3 regions of the Paenibacillus sp. 7516 genome follow, and region 3 is predicted to be linked to each of the others. Evidence: riboswitches for the same ligand, from Rfam matches in the RefSeq annotation. Region 3 holds a riboswitch; each other region holds the start of a gene.
The links. A riboswitch is a leader RNA that binds a small molecule or an ion and turns the genes downstream of it on or off. The one in region 3 is predicted to bind cyclic di-AMP.
Positions count from the first base shown of each region.

Region 1: another riboswitch for cyclic di-AMP. It lies ahead of CHI14_RS28305 (3D domain-containing protein); the one in region 3 lies ahead of CHI14_RS29040 (C40 family peptidase).
Region 2: another riboswitch for cyclic di-AMP. It lies ahead of CHI14_RS00710 (3D domain-containing protein); the one in region 3 lies ahead of CHI14_RS29040 (C40 family peptidase).

Region 1 covers NZ_NPBI01000046.1:12,960-17,057, forward strand. Annotated here, with positions in the region: gene CHI14_RS28295 (HD domain-containing protein) at 1-851, shown strand, start outside; gene CHI14_RS28300 (TatD family hydrolase) at 1,162-1,932, shown strand; cyclic di-AMP (ydaO/yuaA leader) riboswitch at 2,175-2,428, shown strand; gene CHI14_RS28305 (3D domain-containing protein) at 2,700-3,884, shown strand; gene rnmV (ribonuclease M5) at 4,037-4,098, shown strand, end outside.
Region 2 covers NZ_NPBI01000002.1:136,927-141,024, reverse strand. Annotated here, with positions in the region: gene CHI14_RS00725 (PspA/IM30 family protein) at 1-257, opposite strand, end outside; gene lpdD (prenylated flavin chaperone LpdD) at 382-723, opposite strand; gene CHI14_RS00715 (polysaccharide deacetylase family protein) at 875-1,666, shown strand; gene CHI14_RS00710 (3D domain-containing protein) at 1,797-2,471, opposite strand; cyclic di-AMP (ydaO/yuaA leader) riboswitch at 2,474-2,673, opposite strand; gene CHI14_RS00705 (amino acid ABC transporter ATP-binding protein) at 2,937-3,662, opposite strand; gene CHI14_RS00700 (ABC transporter substrate-binding protein/permease) at 3,649-4,098, opposite strand, start outside.
Region 3 covers NZ_NPBI01000048.1:16,422-20,519, reverse strand. Annotated here, with positions in the region: gene CHI14_RS29050 (M1 family metallopeptidase) at 1-397, shown strand, start outside; gene CHI14_RS29045 (hypothetical protein) at 408-1,250, shown strand; cyclic di-AMP (ydaO/yuaA leader) riboswitch at 1,511-1,648, shown strand; gene CHI14_RS29040 (C40 family peptidase) at 1,652-2,122, shown strand; gene CHI14_RS29035 (GNAT family N-acetyltransferase) at 2,414-2,926, shown strand; gene CHI14_RS29030 (c-type cytochrome) at 3,092-3,448, shown strand; gene rbsK (ribokinase) at 3,522-4,098, opposite strand, start outside.

The DNA of each region.
Region 1 (4,098 bases), on a different contig from region 3:
TCCCGGAGAAGGTGGCATCTGTTATTCAGAAAACATATGAAAAGCCAATCGTCGTGAATTTGGTCACTAGCCCGCTTGATGCAGACCGGATGGACTATTTACTTCGGGATGCATACTTTACAGGTGTAAACTACGGAACTATCGACCTTGATCGCATCCTGCGAATGCTTCGTCCTTATCACGGGAGAATTGTAGTCAAGGAATCCGGTATGCATGCCGTGGAAGACTATTTGATGTCACGTTACCAGATGTACTGGCAAATTTACTTTCATCCGGTTACCCGAAGCTCCGAAATTATCCTGAGACAAATATTTAAGCGTGCAAAAGAGCTGGTAAAGCAGGGGTTCCAATTTCGTTTCATGCTGGAGCCATTGCCGCAGCTGTTTGCAGGAGTGCTCTCTGTTGAGGAATATCTGCAATTGGATGAGGCTTTGATACAGACCACATTCATGCAGTGGCGTAAAGAGAACGATTCTGTTCTGAGCGAGTTATGCGAACGTTTTATGGATCGCAGGTTGTATAAGTATGTAGAGGTTGAACAGATCGATGTGGAAACGATTGAAGAAATTCAGGTTGCCTTTGCCAATGCAGGTCTTCATCCCGAATATGATCTGGAAATTGATTTTCCGACGGATCTTCCGTATGATGTTTTTCGTCCGGATGAATCGACAGACAAACAGATTCTGCTGCTGGATAGACAGGACAAGTTGCATGAATTGTCCGAGGTTTCGGACATCGTCCGTTCAATCAGCGGAATACATCGTGGTAAGCACAATCTGTACTATCCGCAAGACAAGGTGGACGCCATCATTCACGAGCTGCCCTCTCATATTCGCCCATACTTCTCATGATCATGAATTGAGCCGTGGGGAGTAAAATATTTACAAATTAGCTATGACAGAAAGAGTTTCTACTTCGAGATATTATCATGATACAGTAATCTGCTTTAATGGAGAGTATATGTAGATCGACATAATTTTGTAATGTACACTTTTTTTGAACAAATTGAGATCATAAGGGCTCCTATATATAGTAGAAATTGAATTTGGTAATTCCACATGTTGTACTCTGAAAAATCAATGATGATGATAAAATGGGTGCATTTTATAGGATTTTGATTGGGATAGAAAACAGTTATTCGACAGGAAGGGAGAAATACAAATGATGTTATTCGACACACATACACACCTGGACGCACCGCAATTCGACGAGGACCGCGAGGAGATGATTCAACGTGCTGTAGACGCCGGGGTTGGCCGTATGATCAATGTCGGTTTCAACCGGGAGACCATTCCATCCACGATGAAGCTTGCCGAAACGTATGATTTTATATATGCTGCTGTAGGCTGGCATCCTCAGGATGCCATTACGATGCAGGAGGGCGATCTCGAGTGGATTGCATCTCTGTGCAAACATGAAAAAGTCGTTGCCATAGGCGAGATTGGCCTGGATTATTATTGGGACACTTCACCCAAGGATGTGCAGCATCGTGTATTAAGACAACAGATCGGACTGGCTCGTGAACTTAACATGCCTATTGTCATTCATAATCGCGATGCTCATGAGGATATTGTCAAAATTTTGCGTGAAGAGAAAGCTGGCGAAGTCGGGGGTGTGATGCACTCTTTCTCAGGAAGCTGGGAAACGGCAAAACTCTGTCTGGATCTAGGGTTCCATCTATCCTTCGGTGGACCAATTACGTTCAAAAACGCCAAGCAGCCGAAAGAGGTACTGGCGAAGGTGCCAATGGACCGATTTTTCATCGAAACCGACTCCCCATATCTTACACCACATCCTTATCGTGGAAAACGAAATGAAACAGCGCATGTACGTCTGGTTGCAGAAGCAGCTGCGGAAATTAAAGGCATTTCGGTAGAGGAAATTGCTGCAATAACAACCAAAAATGCCATGGAACGATTTGGTATTCGTTAAAAAACGAAGCAAATGCGGTGAAAAAGAGAGGTAGACGGAGCGAATTTGCTTTTTGATCCAAATAAATGAAGAATATTACAATATTTTAACCAAATATTTAGAAAAACGTACTTGAACAACGCTTTACAACATGCATCGAAACAGGATATCATCTTTTCAGTGAATTGTTGTGCGGAAAATTGGACAGATGTTCGGGGGATGAACAAAGGGACACTTTCCGATGACACAACAATACTTTTCATGAACCGATCTCGCTGAGTCTCCGTTAACGGAGAGCGGGGGAACCAATAGGGCTTAAACATCAGTGTAAGCAGCTGATGCGCATCGTTCGCTGACCCAAAAGCAGCGGATGCATTTGCGAAGCGCTATTTGATTTCTTCTTTGGGTCTCGGGGTGAATTCAAGGGCATCCGCCATGAGCGGGTGACCGGAGATAGGGCGGCTCTCTTTCGCCCGAACCCGACAGCTAACCTCGCAAGCGGAAAAAGAGAGGCAACCTCGTGCATGAATTTCCGATATTCAAAATCATTCGGAAGCCACGAAAGAGTTCCTCTGACACTCTTTCTTTGGCTTTTTTGTTTTTGAATAAAAGAAATAAGGTCATCATACGGTAAGAATTCAGGTGGTGACATCATGTTGCGAAGAGTGGTTCATGGTGCAGAACCGGTCATTGAGATAACGGTCAGTTCTGTAGAAAATTTGGTATAGTCGCGTCAAAGACATCATGCATTAACTTTAGACGGCGAGGCTATGAAGGAGGACGGAGAAGTGGGCACATTCCAACCAGAAGAGACCCATGAGTCACGATCATCCAGTAAGTCTTACGCGTTGCGGTGGAAGCATGAGAACATGCGTCAAATGGCACTGATCGCTATTTTCTCAATCGCGCTTACAATCATGATCTTGTTAGTCGTTTACGGTCAAGCCGGGAAACAAATTTCGCTGGTTATTGATGGCAAAGCTCAAGCGGTAGAGACTCGTACAGGAATGCTTCAAGAAATGCTGGAGGAGCAATCAATCACAGTCAGCCCCCATGATGAGGTATCCATGCCTTTGAACGGGGCAATCGCAGATGGAGACCGCATTGTTATTGAGCGGGCCGTTCCAGTCAACATTACGGCAGACGGAGACACCAAGACTCTGTATACAACCGATTCATCGGTAGAAGATGCAATTCAGAAATCTGGAATTGAAGTTGCCAGTGAGGATAAGGTTTATCCTGCGCTCGCAACACCAATCAAGGCAGATATGAAAATTCGCGTAGTGCGTGTAACAAAGCGTACAGTGGAAGTGGAACAGCCGATTGCGTACAAAGTAATCAAAACGGCTGACCCTAGCTTGTACAAAGGTGACAATCGCGTCATCGTAAACGGCAAAGAAGGTACACTTGTACAGCATATCGAAAAGGTGTTTCAGGATGGAGAATTAGTCTCCAAAAAGATGGTGGGCAAATCGGTATCGACCAACCGTGTCGATAAAGTTATTGCTGTCGGAACCAAAGCAAAACCTGTTGTGAAGCAGCCGGAGATTCAGACGGTATCGGCCCAAACCTCCACAGCAAAGAAAGAAACGACAACGAACTCGAAGAAAACCGCTGCATCAGGCAGCAAAGTGATTACCGTCTCAGGCACTTCTTTTAAATATTCCAAAGTACTTAAAAATGTATCGATGACTGCGTACTCTTCTGAAGAGCCTGGCATTGGTACAAAAACAGCTTCCGGTACCCGGGTAACCGAAGGACGGACCATTGCGGTCGATCCAAAAGTGATTCCGATCGGCTGGTGGGTGTACATTGAGGGACTCGGCTTCCGTCGTGCGGAAGATACCGGCGGTGCCATTAAAGGCAACAAAATCGATGTATATTATGACAGTGTAAAGCATGCCCTGAATTTCGGACGTAAGAAAGGCAAGACGGTATATGTGATCGGTCCAGTTAAGCCGGAAGCGAACTAAAATCGTTTTACTTTGAAATGGGAATGCTATAAAATAGTTGCATGAATGAATCATGCGGAATATGCGGCGGTGGAGTCTGAACAGGCTCGCCGCCGTTTGGCAGAGAAGAGGATATTCCTCTTCTTTTTGCGTTAGAAAGGAAGAAATGGAACATGATAAAAGAAGTCATTGTGGTAGAAGGACGCGACGATACCGTCGCCATCCGGCGGGCTGT
Region 2 (4,098 bases), on a different contig from region 3:
AGATCCATGTTCTGTGCACGTGCTGCGGTATGAGCTTGCTCCTCACGTTTCTTCACCAATGCTTCCTGTTCCTCGAACAGCTGCTTGAATTTTTTCTCAATCGCGATTTGTTGAGCAACAGCCTTCTCGGCATCTTCCAGATCTTCCTGCATATCACGGATATATTGATCCGTCATTTTGATTGGATCTTCTGCCTTGTCAATAATGGCATTAATGTTAGACATCGTTAAATCACGCAAACGTTTGAAAATGGACATTATGGTATTCCTCCTAGTCGATATTACATCCTTGTATATAATCATACATACGTGGTAACCTTCATCCCGTTTCAATTTTACCAAAAAAAATCATAAAACACGATTCCGGGTCACCCAAAATCTACTATTTTATATCATTCGCCAGGGTTAAATGGTCGTCCAGCAGCTTCTCCGCCGTCTGTACGATCTCATCGATCTGCATGCGCGTAATGGAGTCAAAGTGAATGCCCATAATAACGGTTACGGTCACCTTTAGAGAATTTGCAGCCTTACGTGCAAGGCGCTCGCATAATTCCTGTTCCTTATGCCCCGGAATATGGACTGCCGTTCCCACCACGCGTTCTCTTTCCGGATAAAACGTCGCCACAGCCCCTATATGAGCTTTCCCACCCGTGACCAAAAATATCTTATCCTCTCCAGCTTGAATGACCTGCAAACGAACCGATTTCAAATCATATGTACTCATCCTAATCCACCCATCCTTTGTGTGTATATGTAATGGTGGAATTATGAGCTTATCGACTGAATTGGACAATGAAACTTCTCACATTTATGCATAATGGACCATCACCGCGGGCATACCAAAGAGAACGCAATTTGACAAAGGAGGCTATATCATGCGTATTCGCCTCATCGCATTCTCCATGCTGATCCTTATATTGATAAGTGGAAGCTATTCACCTGGACAACTGCTGGCAAAACCCGTTCCAGAGAGCATGCCTGCTGCAAAGCCGGATCTATCTGAGGATGAACAGCTGACACTGGGTCAGCTAAGGCAGAAATATGCCGATACGTTCAAGACCAACGGACCTTCGACGAGACAGGTAGCACTGACTTTTGATGATGTACCTGATCCGCGCTTCACTCCGCAGGTATTGGATATTTTAAAGAAATATAATGTAAAAGCGACCTTTTTTATTGTTGGCAATCGCGCAGAGAAACATCCCGACCTCGTCAGACGGATCGTTAGGGAAGGTCACATTGTTGGGAACCACAGTTACAACCACCCTGAATTCAGTAAGCTGTCTTTGAATGCTTTTCGCAAACAAATTCTACATACCGGTGACATTATTCGTAAACTGACCGGGTATACACCAAAAATGATTCGTCCTCCATACGGGGACATTAATGAGAAACAGCTGCAATGGGCCGCAAGACAGCAATACAGCATCGTCAACTGGAATGTGGATTCGCTGGATTGGAAAGGCCTCAGTAAAGAGCAAGTGAAGCAGAATGTTTTATCTGCAGTCAAGCCAGGCTCCATCATTCTTCAACATGCGGGCGGAGGCGTGGGCTCCAATCTGTCCGGTACCATTGGAGCACTTCCGGAGATTATAGATGAACTGCGATGCAGGGGCTTCAATCTGGTGACTTTGGACGAAATGCTGCAATTGCCAAAAAGCAAATAATACACGGCTTAGTAGAGACGAAACACACAAGTTATGGAACTACCAATCTTGCGCGTTTTAATAAAGAAAAAGGGTACCCTTATTTCACGTTAATCGTGTCGTAAAGGCACCCTTTTGTTGGCGCTGATACTTATTTCAAGATATAAAGTTCAACATCCTGAAAACCGAATGTACTCACAGACTTCTGGCTCCCAGGAATGAAAATATCAATTCGTTTCCCTTTGATCGCTCCACCGATATCCCGGGCAGTCGCCACAAATGCCTGCTTAGGCAGTCCCGGATGGGAATGGCCTGTAACAAGAACCTTCGTACCCAGTGGGATCACACTAGGGTCTACAGCAATCGTGCCGAGCTCAAGTGCATTACCGAAGTAATCAACGGGACCCCATCCACCATTTTCGGAAGCGGCTGCAGAGTACGCTGTTGCTTTCACATCAATGGACTTACTGTAGTCAAACGTTTTGCCCCAGGCTTGAACGACTTTATCGTCAGCATTCACATCAAGGCTAGCTGTCGTAATCGTCTTTGCCCCCGTAGAGCTCTTCGCTGCTGGAACAGCTGAGGCCGTGTTTGCTTTTCCAGGAATCGTAATTTTCAAACCACCATAAATGTTGTAAGGTGAAATATCACTGTTTGCTTTGACCAGTGTGTTCAGTCCAACTCCATATTTTTTCGATAAGGTATAGAAGGTATCCCCCTCTTTGGCCACGTGAACAGAATCAGCGTGAGCTGGAACGGCCTGAATGAGCATTGCTGCTGTCAGCAGGGCTGCTGCTGTTTTGGCTATAGTTCTCTTCTTAATCATGGTCTTCCTCCCTCATTGTGCCTGCGAAGTTAGTTGTCGGATTCGGATGGAGGAAACCACCCTATAGGTCTCTGTTACATTCGTCTTGCGTTATGTACCCCTAATTCACCCCAAGCAGCGTGCGTTTCAATCTTCCCCTCCACGGTCTGCATCATTACATCCTCCACACTTCCTCCTCAGGAAGTTTCGGCAGGAACAATATATCACAATTTTGTAACCAGGGTCCGTAGTAAATGTTACCAACTGTCTTAAACAACACATTATGCTGCTTAGAAATAAGGATTTTTCTTATTAAAGAGCGATCAAGCGGCTCTGAAATGATGACAGAAACGTTACTTTTACGGCACTGGATACTTATCCATGCACAAAAAACAACCCTGCTAACGTGACGTCAGCAAGGTTGTTTGATTTCGTTCTTTGTTCTTCTATTTGAATCCGGTTCACTGACTGGAACGTGCTCAAAGACTATGACAAGACTTTACCGAGGAAGTCACGCGTACGTGGATGCTTAGGTTGACCAAATACTTCATCTGGGGTCCCCTCTTCCACAATTACACCGCCATCCATAAAGATGATGCGATCACCAACTTCACGGGCGAAGCCCATCTCGTGGGTAACAATAACCATAGTCATGCCGCCTTCAGCCAGGCGTTTCATTACGTCGAGTACTTCACCAACCATTTCAGGGTCGAGTGCAGACGTCGGCTCGTCAAACAGCATCACATGCGGCTGCATCGCAAGCGCTCTGGCAATGGCAATCCGCTGCTTCTGTCCACCCGACAGCTGACTCGGATAAGCATCTTTTTTATCTAATAACCCGACGGTTTTGAGCAAGTCTGCGGCGATCTGCTTGGCTTCCTGTGCAGTCTGCTTTTTGACTTTGATCGGGGCAATGGTAATGTTTTGCTCGACGGTTTTATGCGGAAACAGATTAAAGTGCTGGAACACCATCCCCATTTTCTCCCGCGTTGCATTAATGTTGTGTTTGGGATCCGTGATCGATACGCCTTCGAAATTAATCTCACCTGAAGTAGGCTGCTCCAACAGGTTAAGACAGCGAAGGAAGGTACTTTTGCCTGATCCTGAAGGACCAATCACGACAACGACCTCGCCCTTGCCAATCGTGACATCTATGCCTTTAAGTACTTCGTTTTTGTCGTAGGATTTGTGTAATTGTCTAACGTCTATCACTTGCACTCAACTTCCTTTCCAGTCGACCCAGCAGCTTGGACAAAATAAATGTCAATACAAAGTATATGGCTGCTGCAATAAGGAACGGATTCATTCCTTGGTACGTAATGTTTTTGACTACACTTGCCTGATACATGATATCAACCATACCAATAACCGAGATAATGGACGATTCCTTGATAATGGTTACAAATTCATTACCGATGGCAGGCAGTACAGCTTTGAAAGCCTGTGGCAAAATAATAAATCTCATGGCCGCAGCTCTACCCATCCCAAGCGAACGGGCTGCTTCCAATTGACCGCGGTCAACTCCTTGAATCCCTGCACGGAAGATCTCTGCAAGGTAAGCACCACTGTTGATGGAGAGTGTGATAATACCGGCTTGAAGAGCCGAGAAATTAATACCGAAGGTCAGGGAAAGGCCATAATAGATAAT
Region 3 (4,098 bases):
TTTTAATCAATACGTATATGGGGACGGGATGGCCGACTTCGCCGTGGAGAATATCCAGGTCAAGCCTATTGAGAAAGACAGTCAAACGTTGTACGAATCATCGGTAACATTAGTAAAGAAGGGCAGCGACTACGAGAAAGTACCCGTTCGTATCGTTTTTGAAGATGGACACATCGTCGCCAAGGAGTGGGATGGCAGTAACGGTCGAATTACGTACAAGTTAACTTACAGCTCGCCTGTATCCTGGGCCATGACCGATCCGTTATATACCGTTGTGCTGGAGAACCGTCATATGAATAACTTTTTGAAAGCCGGTCTGGATGAACCGTCCAAGTTCCGCTGGAGCATGAGTGTAACCAAGCTTATTGAAGCTATATTCGGAGGTCTGTCATGGTGAGGTGGAGACAGTGAAAGCAAAAATACGTGAGGGCTGGTTTCTCGTTCGTCAGCATATGTTCATTGTGGCACTTTTATTTCTCTATCAGCTGGTATGGGGTTACTTCATCTATAAAATGGTGCAATCAGCTGTCATTCCCTTGCTGCTGCGCTATCCGGACCCTGACGCCGGGGAGCTGAGTACCATTTTATTCAAAATGGAAAGTCAGCTCAGTCTGTCTACCCATCCCGAGGTGCATCGCTATTTATGGATACTTGGGGCCATGCTCCTGCTCCGCATGCTGATTACCCCTCTCATCCAGGCAGGGCTGCTCTATTCATTACAACACTTCAATCATACAGAAGAACGTGTTCCTTTTGTACGAGGGATCAAGGCACTGTGGAAACCGATGATGCTGCTTCATTTCATTAAAACGCTATTATTGCTGCTGCCTGCGTACTGGCTGATCCCCAAGCTGTATAGTATCTTTCTGGATGGATTCCACTCGCTGCAATTGCTCCTGCCAGGCATTCCATATATAGCCGGATGGATCGTATATGGATGGATCATACATCATGCTTTGTTATATATGCAGTTTGGCGCTACAGCTCCCGAGGATCAGGGTGGGGTAAAAGGTACATTTCTCGGTTTATTGCTTGCCTTGCGTCATATCTTTCCTCTCATCGGTATCGCAGTGGTTCTGGGAGGAATTCATCTGCTCATCTTCGGTGCCTTCACATCTGCGTCGTGGTTCCTGACAGGTCTCATCGGTCTCATCCTGCAACAAACCTATCCGCTCGCCAGATGTTTGCTCGATATATGGAAGATATGCGCTCATTTCCGTCTGTGGCAGTCCAAGTCCTCCAAAGGTTAAAAAGTGTAATGAACCGCGCAAAAATTGTTACCATCTTCATGTAAACTTATGTCAATGTTAACGCTTTACAAACGTAAACCCCGACCTTTCCCCGTCAAAGGTCGAGGTTTTTTTTGCTAATTTTCTTGTTAAACGTTGCCAAAGGCTTACTCCTCTGTTACAATAATCGCAGTGAGTTTTTAGTAACAACTTTGTAATCTTTACCTTATGAATTGTAACTACTTAAAATTAAATCGTCATTTCTTGATTTCGCAGGTGCACAACTAGCATAGCCAAATTCCTGGCACCTGGGAAGCGGGGGAACCAGTTATGGGTGAATTGATCTTGCTACAGAGGGATCATAGGGGACCTTCAACCGAATCCTTAAGCTAACCTCGCAGGCGTTGGAAGGGGTATATCTCTTGTTCAAAAAGAAATTAACAGCAGCTGTCCTCAGCTTAACATTCGCACTATCACTTGGAGCAGGCAGCGCATTCGCAGATTCAAAAATGGATAAAGTAATTGATTCAGCAATGGGAACTACATACAAAAGTGGTGGAACAACGCTTAACGGCTTTGACTGCTCTGGATTCACACGGTATGTATTCGAAAAGCTGGGCATCGATTTGGCTCGTCAATCCAGTTCCCAATTCGACATGGGTGACTCGGTATCCCGCATGGAAATGAGACCAGGCGATCTGGTATTCTTCAATACAACGGGTAAAGGGGTTTCACACGTAGGGATTTTCGTGGGTGAAGGTAAGTTTGCACACTCCTCGTCTTCCAAAGGAGTTACCATTAGTTCTTTGAGTGAGAACTACTGGGCCAACCGCTATGTTGGCGCTAAACGGATTATGAGCACGGACGCATATGAGTCACTGGCCCTCGACTAGGGACAAGCTGAGCAACATCATACTGTAACGAAGCATAAATCAACCGCCCGGTACATTCTCCGCAGGAATGTATCCGGCGGTTTTTTTGTGCATCTTCGTCCGTGCCCTTATAATGTTTTTACCCATCCTACTGTAATATAAACGAAATTCCAGGAACTTTTGTTTCACTTTTTTTCAAGGGAGCAAAACCTTGCCAAATGCCCTCCTCTTTTGTAGAGTAAAATCAGGATTAAATACGAAATGACATATGTTATAAACGATTAGCGTATGACTAGAAGTAGCTTGTTCACAATGAAAGGAGCGTGCAGTGGTGTGGATGAAGCTTCTGTAACGTTTCACGTTGTGCCGATGCAGGAAGAACATGCAGCATTGATCTGCAGCTGGACATATGAACCACCCTATAACATCTATACCTGGCTGCCCTGGGAACAGATGAAGGCGCTGGAGGTTGAATTCGGCGATGAGCAGCTTCGAAAAGAGCAATATGCAGTTGTACTGGGAGAGCAGGATCAGCTTTGCGGATTCGTTCAATTCTTTCCTCTTGAAGGCGTGACGCGAATTGGGCTTGGTATGCACCCTGAACAGTGTGGACAAGGTCGCGGTACTGCCTTCGTCTCTGCGATCGTGAAGGAAGCCATTCGGCGGAACCCTAATCATGAGATTGATCTCGAAGTGCTCACCTGGAATACGCGGGCTATCCGCGTTTATCACAAGGCTGGATTTGTCACCCAGGATACGTATGAACGACAGACACCAAGCGGTTTGATGCCTTTTTATTGCATGGTCTATGAAGGACCCCGCTAATCTTAAACTAACCCTTAAACCGCGTAAGCCAAAGAAATTCATGCCCGTTTATGTGATTAGTTCAAAAAATTACCACAAAATGCTATGATGTCTTAACAGGTTCCGTTATAATGATATGGACAGTTTCAGTTTAGATGATCTTTCATTCTGGAGGGGACATAACGGATGCACAAATGGATCATGAGCGGGGTATTTTTTGCAGCATGCGCATTGGCTATTGTATTAATGTTTACGCTTCCAGGGAAAGAGGAAGTGGCTGAAGAAGCGAAACCAACCATGCCGGAAGTGGCAATGGATGCCGGACAGGCTGAAGCACTGGTCAAAGCCAATTGTATCACGTGTCACGGAGATCAGCTTCAAGGTGGCGTAGGACCTGCTCTAGCAAACATCGGCAGCAAGGATGATGTGGAGAAGATCTACTCTACCATTATCAAAGGTAAAGGCGGCATGCCTTCCTTCAAAGACAAACTGAAGGACGAGGAAATTGCCAATATCGCGATGTGGCTGGCTGAGAAGAAATAAGGATCATGAAATACACAGCAAAGAGGCCCTGCCTTCCCTCTCGGGAATGGTACGGGCCTCTTCGTCATATCGTTCAGCTTCTAGCTGCGTGTTCTGCCAAAAAGGCTTCCACTTCACGTGCATATGGCATCCCCGGCTGGGCGCCGAGCTTCGTTACGGATAACGCGGCCGCTCCCATGGCATAGCCTACTGCCGCGTCCAGCGTTTCCCCGCGCGCGAGGGCCACAGCCAGCGCGCCGTTGAAACAATCGCCAGCGCCGGTCGTATCGACGGCGCTTACGGCGTAGCCCGGCGCACGGCAAGCGCCGGCACGCCCTGCCTGTACGCGGCCGCCTGGCGCTGCCGCGTACACAGCCCCCTCGGGGCCGAGCGTCGTGACGACAGCGGCCCCGAGCGATGCGGCGAGCTCTGCGACCGCCGCATCCACGTCTTCCGGCCGGAGATCATCCCGGCCGGTAAGCACGGCAAGCTCGCTGCGGTTCGGCGTGACCACGTCGACGCACCGCAGGAGCTCCTGGGGCAGACCCGGCACCGCTGGAGCCGGGTTAAGCACCACCAGTGCGCTGCCTTCTGCCGCCAGTTCGGCGGCGCGGGTAACCGCTGGCAGCGGGATCTCAAGCTGCAGCAGCACCGCTGCGGCTGCAGTCAGG